DNA from 3 places in the Burkholderia plantarii genome. Region 3 is predicted to be linked to each of the others. Evidence: predicted binding sites of a transcription regulator. Region 3 holds the regulator's gene; each other region holds the start of a gene.
What was found. Region 3 encodes LexA, which represses DNA repair genes until DNA is damaged. Its sites were predicted from a motif close to ACTGTATNNNNATACAGT; they were not measured.
Positions count from the first base shown of each region.

Region 1: a site for LexA is predicted at 3,587-3,604, ahead of imuA (translesion DNA synthesis-associated protein ImuA). Genes of this name have one in related genera too.
Region 2: a site for LexA is predicted at 2,859-2,876, ahead of bpln_RS26410 (CppA family protein). Genes of this name have one in related genera too.

Region 1 covers NZ_CP007214.1:101,094-107,895, forward strand. The annotation lists gene bpln_RS32985 (DsbA family oxidoreductase) at 1-230, opposite strand, end outside; gene bpln_RS34865 (oxidoreductase) at 254-1,165, opposite strand; gene bpln_RS32990 (NAD(P)-dependent oxidoreductase) at 1,195-1,848, opposite strand; gene bpln_RS32995 (FMN-dependent NADH-azoreductase) at 1,853-2,470, opposite strand; gene bpln_RS33000 (winged helix-turn-helix transcriptional regulator) at 2,580-3,014, shown strand; gene imuA (translesion DNA synthesis-associated protein ImuA) at 3,622-4,341, shown strand; gene bpln_RS33010 (Y-family DNA polymerase) at 4,259-5,737, shown strand; gene bpln_RS33015 (error-prone DNA polymerase) at 5,744-6,802, shown strand, end outside.
Region 2 covers NZ_CP007213.1:2,193,845-2,200,646, reverse strand. The annotation lists gene bpln_RS26420 (hypothetical protein) at 165-1,259, shown strand; gene bpln_RS26415 (bestrophin-like domain) at 1,277-2,080, shown strand; gene bpln_RS26410 (CppA family protein) at 2,577-2,846, opposite strand; gene bpln_RS26405 (cyclic peptide export ABC transporter) at 3,730-5,463, shown strand; gene bpln_RS26400 (nitroreductase family protein) at 5,616-6,254, opposite strand; gene bpln_RS26395 (Fur family transcriptional regulator) at 6,539-6,802, shown strand, end outside.
Region 3 covers NZ_CP007212.1:1,975,612-1,982,413, forward strand. The annotation lists gene nodI (nodulation factor ABC transporter ATP-binding protein NodI) at 1-604, opposite strand, end outside; gene bpln_RS08515 (universal stress protein) at 822-1,325, shown strand; gene bpln_RS08520 (DUF2939 domain-containing protein) at 1,479-2,132, opposite strand; gene bpln_RS08525 (hypothetical protein) at 2,222-2,563, opposite strand; gene lexA (transcriptional repressor LexA) at 2,687-3,334, opposite strand; gene bpln_RS08535 (sulfate ABC transporter substrate-binding protein) at 3,607-4,641, shown strand; gene cysT (sulfate ABC transporter permease subunit CysT) at 4,803-5,702, shown strand; gene cysW (sulfate ABC transporter permease subunit CysW) at 5,699-6,619, shown strand; gene bpln_RS08550 (sulfate/molybdate ABC transporter ATP-binding protein) at 6,637-6,802, shown strand, end outside.

The sequences.
Region 1 (6,802 bases), on a different replicon from region 3:
TCGGGGCGAGCAAAGGCCACTTTCGGATCGGTTATGCCGTAGCGCGAACGCAGCAAGTCGGGAATATAGAGGCCCCCCGCCGGCGCATCGGGCAGCAGCAAGACGGGATGCTGCCGGATATCAACGACCAGGTCGGGAAAACGCTCCGCCAGCACTTTGTCGAGACGGTGATGCCCGACGATGCACCACGGGCATGTGATTTCAGTATAGAGGTCTATTTGCATAACCATGTTCTGGCGGTCTGATCTGCACGCTATGCATTTGAAGGTAGCTCGGCATCGATTCTGGTCAATTGAACCGATACGTCCCACAGTCGTCTTGCGAGTTCTGGATTCCGCGCGTCCTGAGACGGAGTGCATTCACCAGAGGGACCTCGCAATTCGGAAGTTTTCGTCGGCCCGTAATAGCCGCCGCACTTTATTTGTCCGGTCGCCGCTTGCAATGCGCCCCACGCGCCCTGAGCCGGCGTGTTGAAAAACAGGCCGATCAATGACATTGCGATGTTGCCCCACCAGCTATCGCGCGCAAGGTTGGTTCCAGCAAGACCCGGGTGGCAGGCCAAAGCCGTAACCGCTATCCCCGCCGCCCGCAGTCGCCGATCCAGCTCAAAGACAAAAAGCAGATTCGCAAGCTTGCTGGCTGCATAGCGAGGCATCCACTCGTAACTCTTCTCCGCATCAAGATCGTCCCATTCGATCTTCGCGCTCTTGTGCAGACCGCTGCTCGTGACAACGATGCGCGACCCGGATGTTTCCGTGAGCCTGGGCAACATGAGCACGGTGAACGCAAAGCAGCCAAGATGATTGACGCCGAATGTCAGCTCGAAGCCTTGCACCGTGCGCTTCAGCTTCGGCCCTTGCACGCCCGCATTATTGATGAGCGCGTCGATGCGCGGTTCCTTTTCGGCCAGTTTTGCTGCGTTCCGCACGCTCGTCAGGTCTGCGAGGTCAAGCGGCAGGAATGCAAGATTCGCTTCGGGGGTCATCAGACGAATCCGGCTAATGGCAGCTTCCGCCTTCGCCGCGTCGCGGCACGCGAGAAGCACCCTGGCTCGCCGTGCCGCCAACGTACTCGCTATTTCAAGGCCTATGCCGGTGTTGGCGCCGGTGACGATAAAGGTCTTGCCTGATTGATCGGGTACATCGGCATTGGTGAATCCGCTCATGGCGTGAACCGTGTCGAGACGTTATTGCGTCAATGGTTAGCGATGCCTGGCGCGGCGCGCACGAACTTCCTGTCGGTCACCTGTTCGACCAGGAACTTCGCAAGGTTGCCTCTGGAGAGCTTCGTGCCGAGTCTGGTTTTTCCGTACCAGCCCACATCCACGCGGCCATCGGCGGGACCATCCTTTAGGTTCGGAATGCGTACCAGTGTCCAGTCCAGGTCCGAATTGGCGATCAATTCGCCAGTCGCGTTGATGTCCTCATACCCCTTGCGCGCGATAACCTTGAACAACAGCGCGAACGCATGGGTTTTGAAGGCAAAACCATCCTTGGGATCACGATAGGCAGCCGTAGAAATCTGGATAAGACGGCGCCCGCCCGCGTGCTTCATCGCGGCGATGACGTTGGTCAAGCCGCGCATGATCGGCTTATCGCCCTGCACCTTGAGACTGTTGGGACCCAGGGCGCTGATGACCGCATCGGCACCCTGGACGCACTTCGCAATGGCACGCTGGTCTTTGAGGTCGCCGACAACCATTTCCACCCTTGCCGCGAACGGCGCGAGTTTCTTGGCGTCGCGCGTATAGACCGACAGTTTGTAGCCCTGCGTCAAGGCTTCCTCGATGATGTGCCTTCCGGTCGGCCCGGTCGCACCGAACAGTGCGATGGTTTTCTTCCCGGCCATGAGGTCACGCCGCCTTCGCCAACAAGGCTTTGATGGCCGCTTCGGTGTTGGCGATTGCGGTGTTCACCGCATCGGGGCCGAAAACCGTGCCCTCGACACGCACCACCTTAACGTCGGTCAGGCCGATGAAACCAAGCAGATGCAGCAGATAGTTGGTCTGAAAGTCGAACGGTGCCCAAGCACCTTCCGAAAACACGCCTCCGGTAGCGGTAACGAGATAGACCTGCTTGCCGGTCAGCAGCCCCTTCGGCCCAGTATCGCTGTAGCCGAAGGTGACGCGCGGCCAGGTGACGTGATCGAACCAAGCCTTGAGCTGCGAGGGCAGACCGAAGTTGATCATGCCCGAACCGAGCACGATCACATCGGCGACCTTCAACTCATCGACCAACTCTTGCGCGACCTTCACCGCCTCGACCTGTTCCGGTGTGCGATCTTCGGGTGCCGTGACCCGGCCCTGGATGTAGGCCGGCGCGATGTGCGGCGGCGGATTCGCGGCAAGGTCGCGCACGGCCAGCGGACCGCCCGAGCGGGCCTGGATACCATCGGCGATTTCGGTGGCAAAGCGGGTGGAAAGGCTGTCGGGCCCGCGCGGGCTGGAAGTGATCAGTAGGGTGTGGCTCACGGCGGCTCCAAGGTATAAAAAGAGAACTAAGTAAGATATCGACTCTTACTTACCAATTCATACAAAGGATGGTATGGTTCCTGCCGTTTCCCCACAAGAAGGCACACGCATGTCACTTAGTCACCCGGAGCTACCTGCCGACATGCCTGCGCCGGACGCTGGCGGCTGCCTGGCAACCCGTGAAATCCTGGATCGCATCGGCGACAAGTGGAGCCTCTACATTGTCGCTACGCTGGCCAATGGCCCGCGGCGCTTCAACGAATTGAAGCGCGGCATCGACGGCATTTCCCAGCGGATGCTGACACTCACCTTGCGCGGACTGGAACGCGACGGACTGATAACGCGAACGATGTATCCAACGATTCCTCCTCGCGTCGATTACGAACTCACTGACATGGGAAGAACGCTGTTGAAGCCTGTCATGGCGTTGGTCAACTGGGCGAGCGAGAATCAAGTCGCCATTGCCGAGGCGCATAAACGTTTTGACGAGGCGCCGGAGCCAGATCAGGTCTCGATTCAGGGCGTTGTCTACCAGCGTCGATAGACGGGTCCAGACCGTAGGCTTGTGCCAATACAGCGGCGAAATCCAAATGCCGGCTCCCGTTGGGACCTGTTCCAACGCGGATCTTTCGTGGGCTGAGAAGGCGCTGCATTTTCCGATCTATCCAACCATGAGTCGGCCACGACCAATCGGAAAAGTTGCATAGGCTGCTTGGGTGTCCGCTCCCTGAGCCAAACGGGACGCCTCAACGTCTCGCCGTTGACGCAAACCAATGACGCTTCATGGCCGATCGCAGCCAGTCGACCCGTTCTAAACTATAGGGCGCTATCGCTCATCCTAGCACCTTACACTCACCCAAACTGCTTGCTAAATTGCGGCGTTCATATAGGTACACATCGACGTTCCTCCACGATTCGCGATGCGTTGCATCGCTGCACACGCGGCCAAGAGGCGGCCGATCGGCGGCAGCAAACCGCCGTATCTCGACGCAATATACGTGACTTTCCGCCACCCGCGCGGCGCTCGGCCGGGATCGAGCGGGCTGGCACGACGGCGCGGTAGGCCGCGCGACGCGGGGCTCGCTTTTTGAGACGGCTAGGTTACAATGCCTGAAAGCTGTATATCCATACAGTATTAGTGAACGAACACCATGCACCCCGCTCTCGCCCATCCTGAACGCATCCACCCGGATTTGTGGCGCGCCAACCAGTTGGCGCAGGCCGGCTCGCGCGGTATCGACACAGGCCACGCGGCGCTGTCGGCCGAGCTGCCCGGCGGCGGCTGGCCACCTGGTTGCCTCGTTGAGCTGCTGGCACAACAGCCCGGCATCGGTGAACTGCGGTTGCTGGCGCCCGTGCTCGCGCGCCTGGCGCCGAAGCCGGTCGTCATCGTCCAGCCGCCCCATCGGCTGCAGCCGGCCGCGCTCGCGTACTGGGGTGTCGATCCTGCCGGGTTCGTGAACCTGAAAGCGCCCCGCACGGCCGATGCCCTCTGGGCCGCCGAGCAAGCACTACGCGCCGGTACGTGCGGGGCGGTGCTGCTCTGGCAGCACGCGGTGCGATCGGACGCGCTGCGGCGCCTCAATCTTGCCGCGCAGTCCGGTGCCGCCCTGTTCTTCCTGCTCCGACCAACCGCGGCCGCGCGCGATGCGTCGCCGGCGCCGCTGCGCCTCGCGCTCGCACCGAGGCGCGATGGCATCGACGTGACGTTCGTGAAGCGCCGCGGCGCGCAGCGCGATGAGCCGCTGTTCGTGCCGTTGTCCCCCTCCCCGATTTTGCTGGACCGCCATGCTCGTCTGGATCGGCGTGCATCTGCCGCGCCTCACTCTCGAATCGTTCCAGCCCCTGTCGCCCGGGCCATCGTCGAATGACGTCGACGGCCTGGTGGTGCTCGAGCAGGACCGCGTCGTGACGCTCGATCGCGCCGCGCGCGACCTGGGCGTCACGCCCGGCATGCGCCGCGGCGGCGTTCTCTCGCTCGCGCCCGACGCGCAGATCTGCATGCGCGACACCGCGCGCGAGGACGAGCTGCTGCGCGGCGTTGCCTACGCGTTGCTCCAGTTCACGCCGAGCGTGGTGCTCGAGGCGGAGGCCGTCGTGCTGCTCGACGTGACCGCAAGCCTGCGACTGTTCGGCGGCATTCGCGCGCTACGGCGTCGCGTGCGCCAGCTGGTGGCGTCATTCGGTCTGACGGCCGCCGTGTCCTTGGCGTCGACCGGCGCGGCCGCCTGGACGCTTGCCCGCGGTCTGCGCGGTGGCGCCGCGTTGACTCCTCGCTCGCTGCGCCGCGCGCTCGCGCGTGCCCCGCTCGCCGTGGCGCCGCCGGCGCGCCGGTATGCCGAGTGGTTCGACGAGCTGGGCTGCACGACGCTCGCGGAACTGCAGCGCCTGCCGCGTGCCGGGCTCAAGAAGCGCTGCGGCACCGCCCTGCTCGACTGGCTCGACCACGTCGCCGGCTCGGCGCCGACGGCTTACGAGTGGCTCGAGGCGCCGCCCGCGTTCGACGTGCGCATCGAGCTACCGGACCGCGTCGAGCACGCCGACGCGCTCGTGTTCGCCGCGCATCGCCTGGTGCTGCAGCTGACCGGCTGGCTGACGGCCAAGCAGCTGGACGTGTGTGCGTTCGTGCTGAAGCTCGAGCACGAGCGCGGCCGGGATGCGATCGCCCCGACAGAGTTGGAGATCGTGCTCGGCGGGCCGACCCGCTTCGAAGAGCATCTGATGCGCCTGGTCAAAGAGCGCCTCGGCCGCCTCGAGCTGCCGACGCCGGCGATCGCGATCGCATTGCACGCGCATCGCGTCCAGGCCGCGGCAGCGCCGAGCGAGACGCTCTTTCCCGAGCCCGGCGGCACGCCGCAGGACCACGCGCGGCTCCTCGAGCTGCTCACCGCGCGTCTCGGTGCCGAAAACGTGCTCACGCCGGCGCCGGCGCCCGACTTCCGACCGGAGGTCGCCGCGCAGTGGGTGCCCCTCGATCAGCGCAAGAAGGCGGCGTCGGCGCCGGCAGATCTGCCGCGGCCAGCCTGGTTGCTGGAGGCGCCGGTGCAGCTGCTCATGCGCGCGAATCGCCCCTTCTACGGCACGCCGCTACGCATGATGTCGCCCGGCGAACGCATCGAGTGTGGGTGGGAGGACGGCCAGGCCGTCACGCGCGACTACTTCGTCGCGGAGGACGACCACGGCGTGTGCTACTGGTTGTTTCGCGAGCGCGTGTCCGCGCGCGACGAGCGCGAGCCTCGCTGGTTCCTGCACGGCCTGTTCGGCTGACGTGCGATGTGTGCCGCGCCGATCGGCGTGCTGCCCGCTTACGCGGAACTGCAGTGCGCGAGCAATTTTTCCTTTCTGCACGGCGCGTCACGCGCGGAGGAGCTGGTCGAGCGCGCGGCGCGGCTCGGCTATAGCGCGATCGCGATCACGGACGAGTGCTCGCTCGCCGGCATCGTGCGCGCGCACGTCGAGGCGAAGGCGGCAGGCCTGCCGCTCATCATTGGCTCGCACTTCCATCTGACGTCGGCCGACGGCTCGCCGGCCCTGGCGTTCACGGCACTCGCGATGAACCGCGAAGGCTACGGCAACCTCTGTGAGCTGATCACGCTCGCACGCACGCGTGGCGCAAAGGGCACGTATCGGTTGGCGCCGCTGGATCTCGAGCACCCCGAGGCACCGCTCACGCACCTCCGAGGCCTGCCTGACTGCATGGCGATTCTCACGCCCGACTTTCCCGCTAACGAACAACGGCTCGACGCCCAGATCGAGTGGTTTGCGGCCGTGTTCGGCGATCGCGCGCGCGTCGCGCTGACGCTGCACGCCCGGGCGATGGACGATATCCACCGCGGCGCCGTCGAGCGAGCCGCAGCACGGCACGGCGTGTCGGTGGTGGCCACCAGCTGGCCGGTCATGCACGTGCGCTCGCGAAAACCCCAGCAGGACGTCCTCACGGCTATCCGGCTCGGCCGTTCGGTCAAGGAGTGCGGCTACGAGCTGGCGCCGAATGCCGAGCGGCATCTGCGTTCGCGCCTGCGTCTGGCGAACCTCTACCCCACCGGCGCGCTCGAGGAGACGGTGCGCATCGCGAGGCGCTGCACGTTCTCGCTCGACGAGCTGCGCTACGAGTACCCCGACGAACTGGTGCCGGCCGGCTACTCGCCGGCGTCGTACCTGCGCGAGCAGACCTACATCGGAGCCCACGAACGATTTCCTGACGGCATTCCGTTCAACGTCCAGGCGCAGATCGAACATGAGCTGCAGCTGATCGCGAAATTGAAGTACGAGCCGTACTTTCTGACGGTCTACGACATCGTCCGGTTTGCGCGTAGCCAAAACATCCTGTGT
Region 2 (6,802 bases), on a different replicon from region 3:
TTCGGCCAGCACCGGCGCTGCGCGCAGAACCTGCGTTCACGGCCGGCAGCGCCGGCGTGGCCCGACTCGCCGGCCAATCTCGCCGCTCATGCGGGTAAGTTGCCCCGGCGCGCCGAGAGCTTGCTGTCCATTCGCGGCCCGCACCGACGGGGAAGGTGCCATCCATGAAATCGAATCCGGCGCTGTTCGCGCCTGTCGAGAGCGCGCCCGTCGAGACCGAGCGTGACGTGGCGGCCGCGTGCGCGCCGACGCTCGCCGCGCAACTGCGCCACGAGTGCGAAGCGATGGCACGCCACGCGCTCCAGCACGGGCTGCACGTTGCACCGGAAACGGTCGCGCGCCTGGTGGCGCTGCTGTCCAGCGACGAGCGGCCCGCCGGCGACAGCGCCGGCGTTGCCGCGCGAACACGCGACTTCGCGATGATCCACGCGAGGCTGGCGCAGGTGGTGGCGCCGGCGACGCCGCAGGGCGTCGCGCTGCTCGACCGGCATCGTCATTCGCCGCACGTGATCGGGCTGCTCGGCCCGGTGCCGCTGATCCGCGCGCTGACACTGGCGGCGATCGGGTTCCTCGGCGCCGTGATCCTGAGCGGGCTGTCCGCGGAGGTCACTTCCGAGAATCTCGAGCGCGGCATGCTGGCGTCGTCGGGCACGACGCTGCTCGTCAACATGCTGTTCCTGATGTGCTGCGCGGGGCTCGGCGCCTCGTTCGCGACGCTGTTCCAGGCGCACCGCTATATCGCGAACTCCACTTACGACCCGAAGTTCGACGCCTCGTATGGCGCCCGCCTGATCCTCGGGCTCATCGCGGGGCTGATCCTCGTCGAGATCCTGCCCGCGCATCTGTTCGCGGGCGGCAGCGCAAGCGGCTTCGGCAAGCCGGCAATGGCGATGCTGGGCGGTTTCTCGGCGAGCGCCGTGCATCGCCTGCTGCAGCGCGTGGTTGATTCGCTCGAAACCGTGGTGCGCGGCGACCCCTCGGCGCAGGTCCATGCCGCGCTCGAAAGTCAGCGCGCCTACGCGACCTCGGAGCGCATGCATGTGCAGAACGAGCACACGCAACGGTTGCTGGCCCTGCAACGCACGCTCGACGCCGGCGCGTCGCTCGACACCGTGCGGCGGCAACTCGCGACGCTGACCCGGACGGCCTTGACCGGTGACGGCGGCCCCCATGTCGACGAAGGCGCGGAGCCGGCCGATGCCGCGCCGGCACCGGCCCTGTCGGGCATGACATCCGTATCTCCAACCACAACGCCATAACCGCACGAGGAACCCCCATGCTGTTTCTGTACAACCTGCCGACCACGCTGATGGGAGCGCTCATCGTCGGCCTGACGCTTGTCATCGTCCTGGTCGGCTATGCCGTCGCGCGACGCCTCAACCTCCTGGAACTCGATGCCGAGCAGCGCGGCATGACGCTTTCCATGGTGTCGGTCATCACGACCATCAACTCGCTGCTGGTCGCCTTCGCGGCGATCAACGTCTGGGACGACTACAACAGGGCCGACCTGACCGTGATGGACGAAGCCTCCTGCGCGAGGGAACTGGCGCGCGATCTCGCGGCGTTCCGTTCGCCCCCCGCCGATCTCGCCAACCAGGCGCTGCGCGCGTATCTGGTGTCGGTCGTCCAGACCGAATGGCCGGCGATGCAGCAGCATGCGAGCGCGGCCGACGAGACCCAGCAGCGTTTCGACACGATGTTCGATGCCGCGAACCATATCCAGCCGCTCGACGCCCGTCAGACGGCGTTGCTCTCCGAAGTCCTGGCGCGGTCGAACGAGATGGTCAAGCACCGGCACCGTCGCCTCAGCGCGCTGAAGGTGGCGATGCCGGCCACGCTCTGGGCCGTGATCCTGATCGTGAGCGCCATGTCGTTCGCGCTGATGTACGTGCTGCCGGCCACGCCGTTTCACATTACGTTGATCGGTAGTTGGGCCGTTACATTGGGGCTCACGCTGTTTTTCGTGCTGGCGGTGGACCGGCCGTTCGTGGGCGAAGTCAGCGTGAGCGCCGAGCCGTTCGTGGAAACGATCGCCTCGCTCGCGAAGAGCAACATCTGGCCGATCGCCAGCCCCCATTGACAGCGACGGCGCCAGCGGCCCGGGCCTGCGCGGCGGACCGGGCGGCCGGCGGCGCGACGTCGTTTGCCGTGGCATGACCGGCGCCTCCGCGAGCCGGACGTTCCACGAGCAGCGTCAGCAAGCCTTCCGGGCTGGATGGCGGGGTGGCCCGCCTGGCTGCCGGATGGCGAGCGAACCAATTGGTGCCACAGGCAGCCGATGCGGATGCCGCCGGGCTTGCGCGACGCGTCAGCCCCGTCCCGAACGAACCCGCCGGCCAACGGCGCCGACGGACGACCGCGCGCAACGTGTTCGATGCCGGGCCTGCGCGGCCGACAGCGACCTGACGAGCCGCGCGGCAAGGTCGGGCTTCGGGCAGGCAGGGCCGACCATGGCGAGCAGCCAGGCTCGTGAAAACGGAAAGGGCAGCGCCGCCACCGATTCCGCCGCCGGGCCGGGCCTGCACGGCGGGCCGCCCACGGGCCGTGGCCCCGGCCGCCGTGTGCCGCGGCGGATCTCAGCGCGCCGCATGGCCGGCCAGATGCTGGCGGATCAGCGACAGGTAATGGTCGCCGACCGAGTGATCGATCGCGGCGCGCCGCACCGGGCGCTGGATCGAGAACGGCGGCCGCATCCCGAGATAACGGCAGATCGCCGAGACATAGGGCTTGCGTACCCGCCCGAGCTGGTGGATGGCGCGCGCGACGCGCTCATCGCCGACCTGGCTGCGCAGCCAGGCGAGGATCTGGCGGTCGGTGTCGTTGACAAGTCGAACCCGGTGTTCCATTGCTCACCTCGTACTGTTTATTAATACAGTGCTGTAAATATATCCAGTATCTGGAGGGAACACAATCGACAACAAACGGGGGCAAATCGAATTGGCCAATCGGCCAGGGGGAGAGGGTACGGCGACGCGTCGGTGGACCGTGTCGCGCGTGTCCGGCATGGCCGCGCGCCAGCCAGAAGGTTGCGATTTCGTCCGGCCGAAGCCGGACCCAGACCCGGCCGCCAGCCATGCCTCCATCAGGGGCGCCGATGGCCCGGGCGAGCCGACAGGCTGCTGAAAGGGAGGCGCCATGGCTTGCATCGACAACGGCCCAGGCCGCTTCCGCACGCTGTTTCCGGCGTCGTGCCAAACGGGAATACAGCCCCCGTGGCACGCAGACGGCATAGAGTGCAAGGTAGAAATCCAGGTTCATGAAGGAGGGGCCGGGATCGTGGCCGTTTCTCTCCGGGGCGGCGGCACCCTCGTGCGGCGCTGGATTCGGGCGCATGACATGCCGGGCGGTGGCGCGCTGGTGCTTCAGTGATGCCGGTGCGGGCCGCGCGTCCTCGCGCGGGCGTAGCTTCGCTCGCCGCCACCCGCCGGTGCTGGTCCGCCGCCTGGGGCTGCCGTGGACGTCGTTACCTGGTGCCGGCCCCGCGCATCGCGCCTGAAACCACCCGATCCCGGCCGGGCGCGCGGTTGCCATTTGAATGGCCAGCTAATATCATTCGCGAGTTGAAAATAAGAATCATTATCGCGTGGCTACCCCGATCCCGGCCGTACCGGGCGGCGGCGCGGGCGGTAAACGAGAGCGGCTCTCAAGGCCATCGCTCACGGATGGCGCGAGGGCCGGTGCCGGCCCGGCGCGATCGATGAACACACCACGAACTCGAGGAACTATCGAATGACTCGCGATGAGGGCGCAATGAACCGCGCGAACTACGGCGGCACCTTGCTGCAACTGCTGAGGCCATTCCTTCCGGTCACGCTGATCGCGACGCTGCTCGGCATCGTCGGCGGCCTTTGCACCGCGTGGCTGCTGTCGGTGATCAACAGCAGCCTGCACGCGCCGGGCGGCATCGGCATGAAGACGGCCGTGACCTTCATCGCGCTGTGCCTCGTCACGCTGCTCTGCAACGGCATCGCCGGGATCGGTAACAGCGTCACCGGCCAGCGCATCATCGCGGCGCTGCGCAAGGACATCTCGGCGCGCATCGTCTGCGCGCCGGTGGCCGCGCTCGAACGCTACAAGACGCACCGGCTGCTCTCGACGCTGAACAGCGACGTGGAAACGGTCAGCGCGTTCACTTTCAGCTTCCCGAACTTCGCGGTCGCGGCCGCCATCACGCTCGGCTGCGTGGCGTACATGCTGGTGCTGTCGCCGTCGCTGTTCCTGATCGCGCTGGTCGCGATCGTGGTGGGCGTGGCGATCAACCAGTACGCGAGCCTCAAGTGGGGCCATTATTACAAGGGCGTGCGCGGCGCGCAGGACGAGCTGCAGAAGCAGTACCGCGCCATCACCGAGGGCGCGAAGGAACTGCGGATCAACCGCGAACGCCGCCGGCGCGTGTTCAACGTGCGCCTGTCGGGCGCGGCCGACGAGATCTCGAACCTCAAGATCAAGGCGATGCGCCTCTATTACGGCGCGAGCGCGTCGGGCACGACGCTGTTCTTCGTCGTGATCGGCGCGATCCTGCTGTTGCAGCAGCGGCTCGGCGTGTCGCCCGAAGTGGTCAGCGGCTTCGTGATCGTGCTGCTCTACGTGCGCGGGCCGGTGGAAACGCTCGCGAGCGGGCTGCCGGCGCTGATCCAGGCGCGCATCTCGTTCCAGCGCATCGCCGAGCTGACCGCGCAGTTCGCGAACCGCGAGGCGCGGCTGCTCGACGGCGAGCCCGCGGCCGATGCGGTCGAACTGCGCGAGATCGAGTTGCGCCACGCGTCGTGGACTTTCCCGCCCGTCGGCGACCAGCCGCCGTTCAAGCTCGGCCCGATCGACCTGAAGATCGAGCGCGGCGAAATGCTGTTCGTGATCGGCGAGAACGGCAGCGGCAAGACCACGCTGATCAAGCTGCTGCTCGGGCTCTACGAGGCGGGGCACGGCGAACTGCTGCTGAACGGCGCGCCGGTCGAGGCCGGGCAGATGGATGCGTATCGCCAGCTCTATTCGGCCGTGTTCGCCGACTATCACCTGTTCGACGATCTGGTGGTGCGCGACGCGGCGCTGATCGGGCGCGCGCAGGCTTACCTGGAGCAGCTCGAGATCGCGCACAAGGTGAAGATCGAGGACGGCGTGTTCTCGACGATCGATCTCTCGACCGGGCAGCGCAAGCGGCTCGCGCTGATCCACGCGATGCTGGAGCAGCGGCCCGTGATGATGTTCGACGAATGGGCGGCCGACCAGGATCCAACCTTCCGCCGCGTGTTCTATACGGTGTTCCTGCCGGAACTGAAGCGCCAGGGCAAGACGCTGATCATCGTCTCGCACGACGACCGCTACTTCCACGTCGCCGACCGCGTGATCCGGATCGAGCGCGGCCAGATCATCGAGACCGCGAAGGGCGCGGAATTCACCTACGAAGATCGCGGGACCGCGCAGATCGCCGGGCTCGCCGCCTCGAACGGCGCGAGCGTGCTTTGAGGCGGCGCGGCGGCCGGCTCATGCCGGCCGCCGGTTCGATGCCCGACCCGTTGGTCGAACCGATGCGGTTGTCAGCCCGGTCGACGGCTTGATTGCCGACGTGGTCGCCGACCCGACCGCGGGGCCGGCTTGATCCGCTGCTCGATCGCCGTTCAGATCGCCGAGCGGCCGAGCCATTCGCGCACATGATTCGCGCGCGGCGGGCGGGCCGGCGGCGCGTCCGCCGATCCCGGCGTGCCGACCATCAGGAAGCCGAGCAGCCGGTCGTGCGGCTCGAAGTCGAGCGCCGCGGCGAGCTTCGGATCGTAGCTGTCGGCCCCCGTGATCCAGAAGCCGCCGTAGCCGAGCGCATGGATCGCGTTGAGCATGTTCATCGTCGCGGCGCCCGTCGAAAGCATCTGCTCGATCTCGGGGATGCCGTGCGCGTCGCTGATCGCGGCGGCCACCGCGATGATCAGCGGCGCCGCGTAGGCGGCCTGGCCGCGCGCCTCGCGCTGGTCGGGCGGCAGGTCCGGCTCGCGCGCGACGGCCAGTTCCACGAGCACCTCGGCCAGCTCGGCGCGCGCCTCGTCGCGAATCAGCACGAAGCGCCACGGCCGCAGCTGCGCGTGATCGGGCGCGCGCAACGCGGCGTCGAGGATCAGGCCGAGCTCATGGTCGCGCGGTGCCGGCTCGGTCAGCTGCCAGTGCGACTGGCGCGACAGCAGGATCTCGACGAGCGCGTGGCCCGGCCGCGATGCGACGCGATCGGCGGCGGCCGGCGTCGGGGCGGTGAAGTTGTGTTGCGTCATGGTTTCTCCGATCGACTGAGTCGCGACATGATGCGCAAGTCTTTTCATTTGTGCAAATGATTCTCATTCGTATTGTTGTGAGGTATGGTAACGCCTACGCGCGCGGCCGGCGCGGCGTGGCGCCGATGTATCGGGTACGCGCCGTAACGGCCGCGATTACCGATTACCCGTCCCGACGGTCGTCGTCGATCGGCCGGGTACATGGGCCGGGGCGCGCGGCGGCAGGGCGGCGAGATCGATCGCGGCGGGCCGCCCGGGCCGGTCCATCTTTTGTCGATTCGCCTATGCTGATGCCAGTCCATGAACAGTTGCAGGGAGCGGGGTTGCGCGCGACGTTGCCGCGCGTGAAGGTGCTGGAATTCTTCGCGGCGGCGCGTCCGCGGCACGTCAGCGCCGAGGACGTGTTTCGCCATCTGGTGGCGGAGAAGATCGACATCGGTCTCGCGACGGTTTACCGGGTGCTCTCGCAGTTCGTCGAAGCGGGCATCCTGACGAGCGGCACGCTCGATTCGAACCGCCACGTCTACGAACTCAACGACGGCAAGCGG
Region 3 (6,802 bases):
GCCGTTCGGCTTCCTCCATGAAATGCGTGGTCAGCAGGATCGTCTTGCCGCGCGCGAGCAGCGAGCGCAGCCGTTCCCACATCAAGTGCCGGGCCTGCGGGTCGAGCCCCGTGGTCGGCTCGTCGAGCACCAGCACGTCGGGATCGTTGACGAGCGCGCGCGCCAGCGTGAGGCGGCGCTTCATGCCGCCCGACAGCTCGCCCACCCGCGCATCGGCCTTGCTCTCGAGTTTCGCGAATTCGAGCAGCGACGGTACGAGCTCACGCGCCTGGCCAGCCGACAATCCGAAGTAGCGCCCGAACACGAGCAGGTTTTCGCGCACCGTGAAGTCGGGATCGAGATTGTCGAACTGCGGCACCACGCCGACGCGCTGTCGCGCATGACGCGCCCGCTCGGGCACCGGCTCGCCGCAAAGCCGGATCGTGCCGGCGTCGGGCTGCGTGATGCCGAGCAGCATCCGCAGCGTGGTGGTCTTGCCGGCACCGTTCGGGCCGAGCAGCCCGAAGCATTCGCCGCGCTGCACGCGGAACGACAGATGATCGACGACAAGCCGCTCGCCGAAGCTTTTTTTGACATCGAGGAATTCGATCGGAGCGACGGACATGGGTGCGCGAAGGGCGAAAGGGGCGGAAGGACATCACGAAGCGGCCATTCTAGTGCATCAGGCCCGATATCGGCCCGAACTTGCCGCGCCATCGTGCAAGCCTGCACCGCGGCGCGGCAGCCTCGCCCGACAATGGTCTTCGCGTTTTCCAACCCTTGCATCCTGAATTGCGGCGCACGATGATGAATTGACGACCGATGTCGCAATGGAGGCGATCATGGCCAGTTATCAGAAAATCCTGCTTTGCTACGACGGCACGCTCGAGGGCCGCAAGGCACTGCGTTGCGGTGCCGATCTCGCGCTCGAACTGAAGGCCGAGACGCATCTGCTGTCGGTGGTCGACATGCGTTCGAGCATCGCGCAGAGCGCCGGGCTGCTGACCGACGTCGCCTGCGGCCGCTTCGAGGAGACGGCGCGCGCGATCTTGCAGGAAGGCGTCGACTGGCTGACCGCGCGCGGCGTGCAGGCGCAGGGCCATTTCGCGTTCGGCTATCCGATCGACGAGATCGCGAATCTCGCCAAGGAGCTTGGTGTGGACCTGGTCGTTGTCGGCCATCGCTGCCGCAGCGGGCTCGCGCGCTGGTGGATGGGCGCCGGCAACACGCAGCTGCTCGACCGCATTTCGTGCAGCATCCTGGTGGCCTGCGCGTCGTCCGACGAGCAGCGCGAGGAACTGGCGAAGGAAAAGGAAGCCGCGCTCGCGGCGGCGGCCCACACCTGAGCATCGACGGACCGGCGGACCGATGGGTTGATCGGCGGGATCGATGAGGTTGAAGCGATGGGTGAACGGGCGTGCCCGCGAATTCCGTGCCCGTTGTCAGCCGCTTCCGATCGCGCCGCCGACTGCCTTCGGCATGCGGTGGCGCGGAGCGCGTCAGTGCTGGAGATCGATCGCGCTGAGCTTCCAGCCGAACAGGCCGCTGCGTCGGAAAATGGCCGCGTAGCGCGTGCCGCCGGCATCTCGCTGATAAACGGCGATGAACTCGTTGATGCCGTGGTAGGCGGCGCTCGATTGCGGCGCCGCGGGCGGCGGCGTACCGGTGCCGGAAGGCGGAGGCGCGCTGGCGCCGGCGGGCGGCGCGACACCGGCGCCGGATGCCGGAGCGGGGGCCGGCGCCGCGGGTTGATCGAGCGCCGGCGGATGCTGGCGCGGATCGCCGTTCGGCGGCAGGCCGCTCAGCAGCGCGGCCACGCCCTCGGGCGTCGCATAGGCATCGACGAGCGGGCCGATCAAGGCAGAGCCGACCATCGCGCCGAGCATCGCGAGCGGATTGTCGTGCCGCTGCAGATCGATGCGACGCATCAGCTCGTCGGTCAACTGCTGCTTCAGGCTGATGCGCAAGGCCGGGTAATCGACATAGCGGCTGATCGCCTGCGCGTCGCGCGCGTCGATTGCCTGCTTCAACTCGCGCAACGCGAGATAGGGCGACGCGGCCGCGTACAGGATCGCCGCAAGCCCCGCGACGGCAACCACCAGGGCAGGCATCCACCCGAGCTGCTTGCGGCGCGGGGGCGGAACGGACGACATATCAGACGGCGAATCAGACGACGAAGAAACGGACACCAGGCCTCCTGTCTCGAAAGACGGTCTCGGAACCTGGAGAGCGTATCAGACCATCAGACCGCCGAGCGTTCCTCGGCAATACAACGATCGATCATGCGACACACCGCGTCGATCGTCCCCACCATGATCACGCGCGACTGCCCGTGGTAGACGCGCACCGGCGCACGGCGTGCCGGCTCGGCGTGATGGAGCCCGGCGTTCAGCGAGACGCGCGCGAAGGCCGGCAGCGCCGAGGGCAACGCGGCCGGCTCGGCGGCCAGCGGCAGCGTGCCGGACTCGGCAAACCCGGCGGATTCGGCGGAATCAGCAACGAGCGGCGCGCAGGGCGTGCGGCCCCGCAGATGGCGCAGGCGACCGAATTGACGGAAGGGCAACAGGCGGGCGAGGCGTTCCATGTGTTCTCCAGATCGGATGGAGGGACGAACGTACTAGGCGGATGCAAACCGGGTGCAGGCAGCAGATAGCAAGCGGGCAAAAAACGGCCGGACGGCGAACCGCAACCGGCCCTGGCCCAGGCGCTACAGCTCCCCGGAACGGATCAGGCCGACGGCGATGCCCTCGAGCGCGAATTCCGCGCTGCCGGCCTTCACGAAGATGTTTTCGTAGTCGGGGTTCTCGGCGATCAGCTCGATGCCGCTGGAGTGGCGCTTCAGGCGCTTGACCGTGACGTCGTCGCCAAGCCGCGCGACGATGATCTGGCCGTCCTTGGCCTCGCTGCGCTTTTGCACGGCGAGCAGGTCGCCGTCGAGAATGCCGGCGTCGCGCATCGACAGCCCGCGCACCTTCAGCAGGTAATCGGGCTTGCTCGTGAAGAGCGCCGGATCGCACGCGTAGTGCTGCGAGATGTGTTCCTGCGCGAGGATCGGGCTACCAGCCGCGACGCGCCCGACGAGCGGCAGCGACAGCTGCATCAGCGCCGCGTGCGGCAGCGTGAGCTGGTGCGGCGCGTCCTCGAGGCCGAGCAACCGGATGCCGCGCGAGGCGCCGGCGGCCAGCTCGATCACACCCTTGCGGGCGAGTGCGCGCAGGTGCTCCTCGGCGGCGTTCGGCGAACTGAAGCCGAGCTCGGCGGCGATCTCGGCGCGGGTCGGCGGGAAGCCGGAGCGCTCGATCGCGCGGCGAACGAGGTCGAACACTTGCTGCTGGCGTGCGGTGAGTTTGGTCATGGTCGGACTGTATGGATAGACAGTGATCTGTATTTTTATACAGTAGTTCGGGAAATTCAAGTGTTACTTGAAGTTCGGCGCTATCGCGGCGATTCCGCCGCGATCGAGCGACGTCCAAACGCCGGTTCCGATGTCGCAACCGTCCGCCGGCTGGTCCTTACCACTTTTTCGTATAAAAAAATTCGGAACGATTATTTTTAATGATGAAAGCTGTTCGCTAGACTTGGCCCGACATTGCAAAAAACGATCCACGAACCTCTGGAGATCACGGGATGGTCAAGCGCAACACGGGGCTGGCTGGCGGCGTTCGCCGTCTGATCGCAACACTGGCGGTAGGCGCGGCGGCGCTCGGCGGCGCCACGCACGCACTCGCGGACACGACGTTGCTGAACGTCTCGTATGATCCGACCCGCGAGCTGTATCAGGACGTCAACCAGGCGTTCGGCAAGGAATGGAAGGCCAAGACGGGCGAGACCGTCACCTTCAAGCAGTCGCACGGCGGCTCGGGCGCGCAGGCGCGCTCGGTGCTCGACGGCCTGCAGGCCGACGTCGTGACGCTCGCGCTCGCCTACGACATCGACGCGCTCGCCAACAAGGGCATCGTCGCCAAGGACTGGCAGAAGCGCCTGCCCGACAACGCGTCGCCGTACACCTCGACGATCGTGTTCCTGGTGCGCAAGGGCAACCCGAAGGGCATCAAGGACTGGGACGACCTGATCAAGCCGGGCGTGTCGATCGTCACGCCGAACCCGAAGACCTCGGGCGGCGCGCGCTGGAACTACCTCGCGGCCTGGGCCTACGCGCTGCACAAGCCGGGTGGCAGCGAGCAGAGCGCGAAGGACTTCGTGGCGAAGGTCTACAAGAACGCCGGCGTGCTCGATTCGGGCGCGCGCGGCGCAACCACCAGCTTCGTGCAGCGCGGCATCGGCGACGTGCTGATCGCCTGGGAGAACGAGGCGTTCCTGTCGCTGAAGGAGTTCGGTCCGGACAAGTTCGAGATCGTCGTGCCGTCGGCCAGCATCCTCGCCGAGCCGCCGGTCGCGGTGGTCGACAAGGTGGTCGACAAGAAGGGCGACCGCAAGCTGGCCGAGGCCTACCTGAACTTCCTCTACAGCAAGGAAGGCCAGGAGATCGCGGCGCGCAACTTCTACCGTCCGCGCTCGAAGGATGTGCCGGCCGAGCTGACGAAGCAGTTCCCGAAGCTGAAGCTCTATACCGTCGACGACACCTTCGGCGGCTGGGCCAACGCGCAGAAGACGCACTTCGCCGACGGCGGCGTGTTCGACTCGATCTACAAGCCGCAATAAGCGCGGCGCGCAACACCCGAGGCAGAGCAGCAACCCGAGGCCGCGCGGCGCGAGCGAGCGCACGCGCGGCCCGCTACAACGACGAACACGAACCCACGCGCGGCCGGCCGGTACCCTCCGACGGCCGCGCCTCCCATGTCAACCAAGGAAGCGCATTTCGCATGACGACGTACACCTTCCGCAAGCCGAGCGCGCTGCCCGGCTTCGGCGTGACGCTCGGGATCACGGTGGCCTATCTGAGCCTCGTGGTGCTGATACCGCTCGCCTCCACGTTTTTGAAGACCGCGACGCTGACGTGGGATCAGTTCGTCGCCGCGACGACCTCCGCGCGCGTGATCGCCTCGTACCGGCTCACGTTCCTCTCGGCGCTCGGCGGCGCGCTGATCAACGCCGTGTTCGGCTTCCTGGTCGCCTGGGTGCTGGTGCGCTACCGGTTTCCGTTCAAGCGCATCGTCGACGCGATCGTCGACCTGCCGTTCGCGCTGCCGACCTCGGTCGCGGGCATTTCGCTCGCGGCCGTTTATGCGTCGAACGGCTGGGTCGGCCAGTATCTCGCGCCGCTCGGCATCAAGATCGCGTTCACGCCGCTCGGCGTGCTGGTGGCGCTGACCTTCATCGGCCTGCCGTTCGTGGTGCGCACGGTGCAGCCCGTGCTCGAGGAGTTCGAGCGAGAGCAGGAGGAGGCCGCGGCCTGCCTCGGCGCCTCGCGCTGGCTGACGTTCCGCCGCGTGGTGCTGCCGGCCGTGTTCCCGGCGCTGCTGACGGGCTTCGCGCTCGCGTTCGCGCGCGCGCTCGGTGAGTACGGCTCGGTGATCTTCATCGCCGGCAACGTGCCGATGAAGTCCGAGATCACCTCGCTCCTGATCATCACGAAGCTCGAGCAGTACGACTACGCGGGCGCCACCGCGATCGCGGTGGTGATGCTGGTGGTGTCGTTCCTGATGCTGCTCCTGATCAACACGCTGCAATGGTGGCTGCAGCGCCGCACCAGTCGCGGCGCGAGCGGTCCGGCGCCGGCCGCGACCGGCGCCGTGGCGGCTGCCGCCGGAGGTGCGCAATGAGCCGCGACGCGACCAGTTCCACGCTGCCCGCCGGCGCCGCGCCGCGCGCGAAGGCCTCGCGCCGGCGCGATCCCGTCACCGAATCGCGCCTGGTGCGCTGGGTGCTGACCGGCCTCGCGCTGCTGTTCCTGGCCGGCTTCCTGGTGGTGCCGCTCGCCGCCGTGTTCGCGCAGGCGCTCGCCAAGGGCATCGGCTTCTACTTCGAATCGCTCGGCGACCCCGATGCCTGGGCCGCGATCGAGCTGACCGTGACGGTGGCCGCGATCGCGGTGCCGCTGAACCTCGTGTTCGGGATCTGCGCGTCGTGGGCGATCGCCAAGTTCGAGTTTCGCGGCAAGGCGCTGCTGACCACGCTGATCGACCTGCCGTTCTCGGTGTCGCCGGTGATCTCGGGGCTCGTCTACGTGCTGATGTTCGGCGCGCAGGGCTGGCTCGGACCGTGGCTCGAGGCGCACGACATCCAGATCATCTTCGCCGTGCCCGGCATCGTGCTGGCGACGATCTTCGTCACGTTTCCGTTCGTCGCGCGCGAGCTGATCCCGCTGATGCAGGCGCAGGGCAACGATGAAGAGGAGGCCGCGCGCGTGCTCGGCGCCTCCGGCTGGCAGATCTTCCGCCGCGTGACGCTGCCCAACGTGCGCTGGGGCCTGCTGTACGGCGTGATCCTCTGCAACGCGCGCGCGATGGGCGAGTTCGGCGCGGTATCGGTGGTGTCGGGCCACATTCGCGGCCAGACCGACACCATGCCGCTGCACGTCGAGATCCTCTACAACGAATACAACTTCTCGGCCGCGTTCGCGGTGGCCTCGGTGCTGGCCCTGCTCGCGCTCGTCACGCTGGCGCTGAAGCTGCTCGCCGAACGCCGCATGTCGGCCGAACTCGCCGATGCGCGCGCTGGCGCCACGGCGCACTCCTGATCGAAGAGGCACACCAGATGGGTATCACCGTTCGTAACCTGCACAAGCAATTCGGCGACTTCACGGCGCTCGACGACGTCTCGCTCGATTTCCCGCCCGGCGAGCTGGTGGCGCTGCTCGGGCCTTCCGGCTGCGGCAAGACCACGCTGCTGCGCGTGATCGCGGGCCTCGAGCACGCGGACG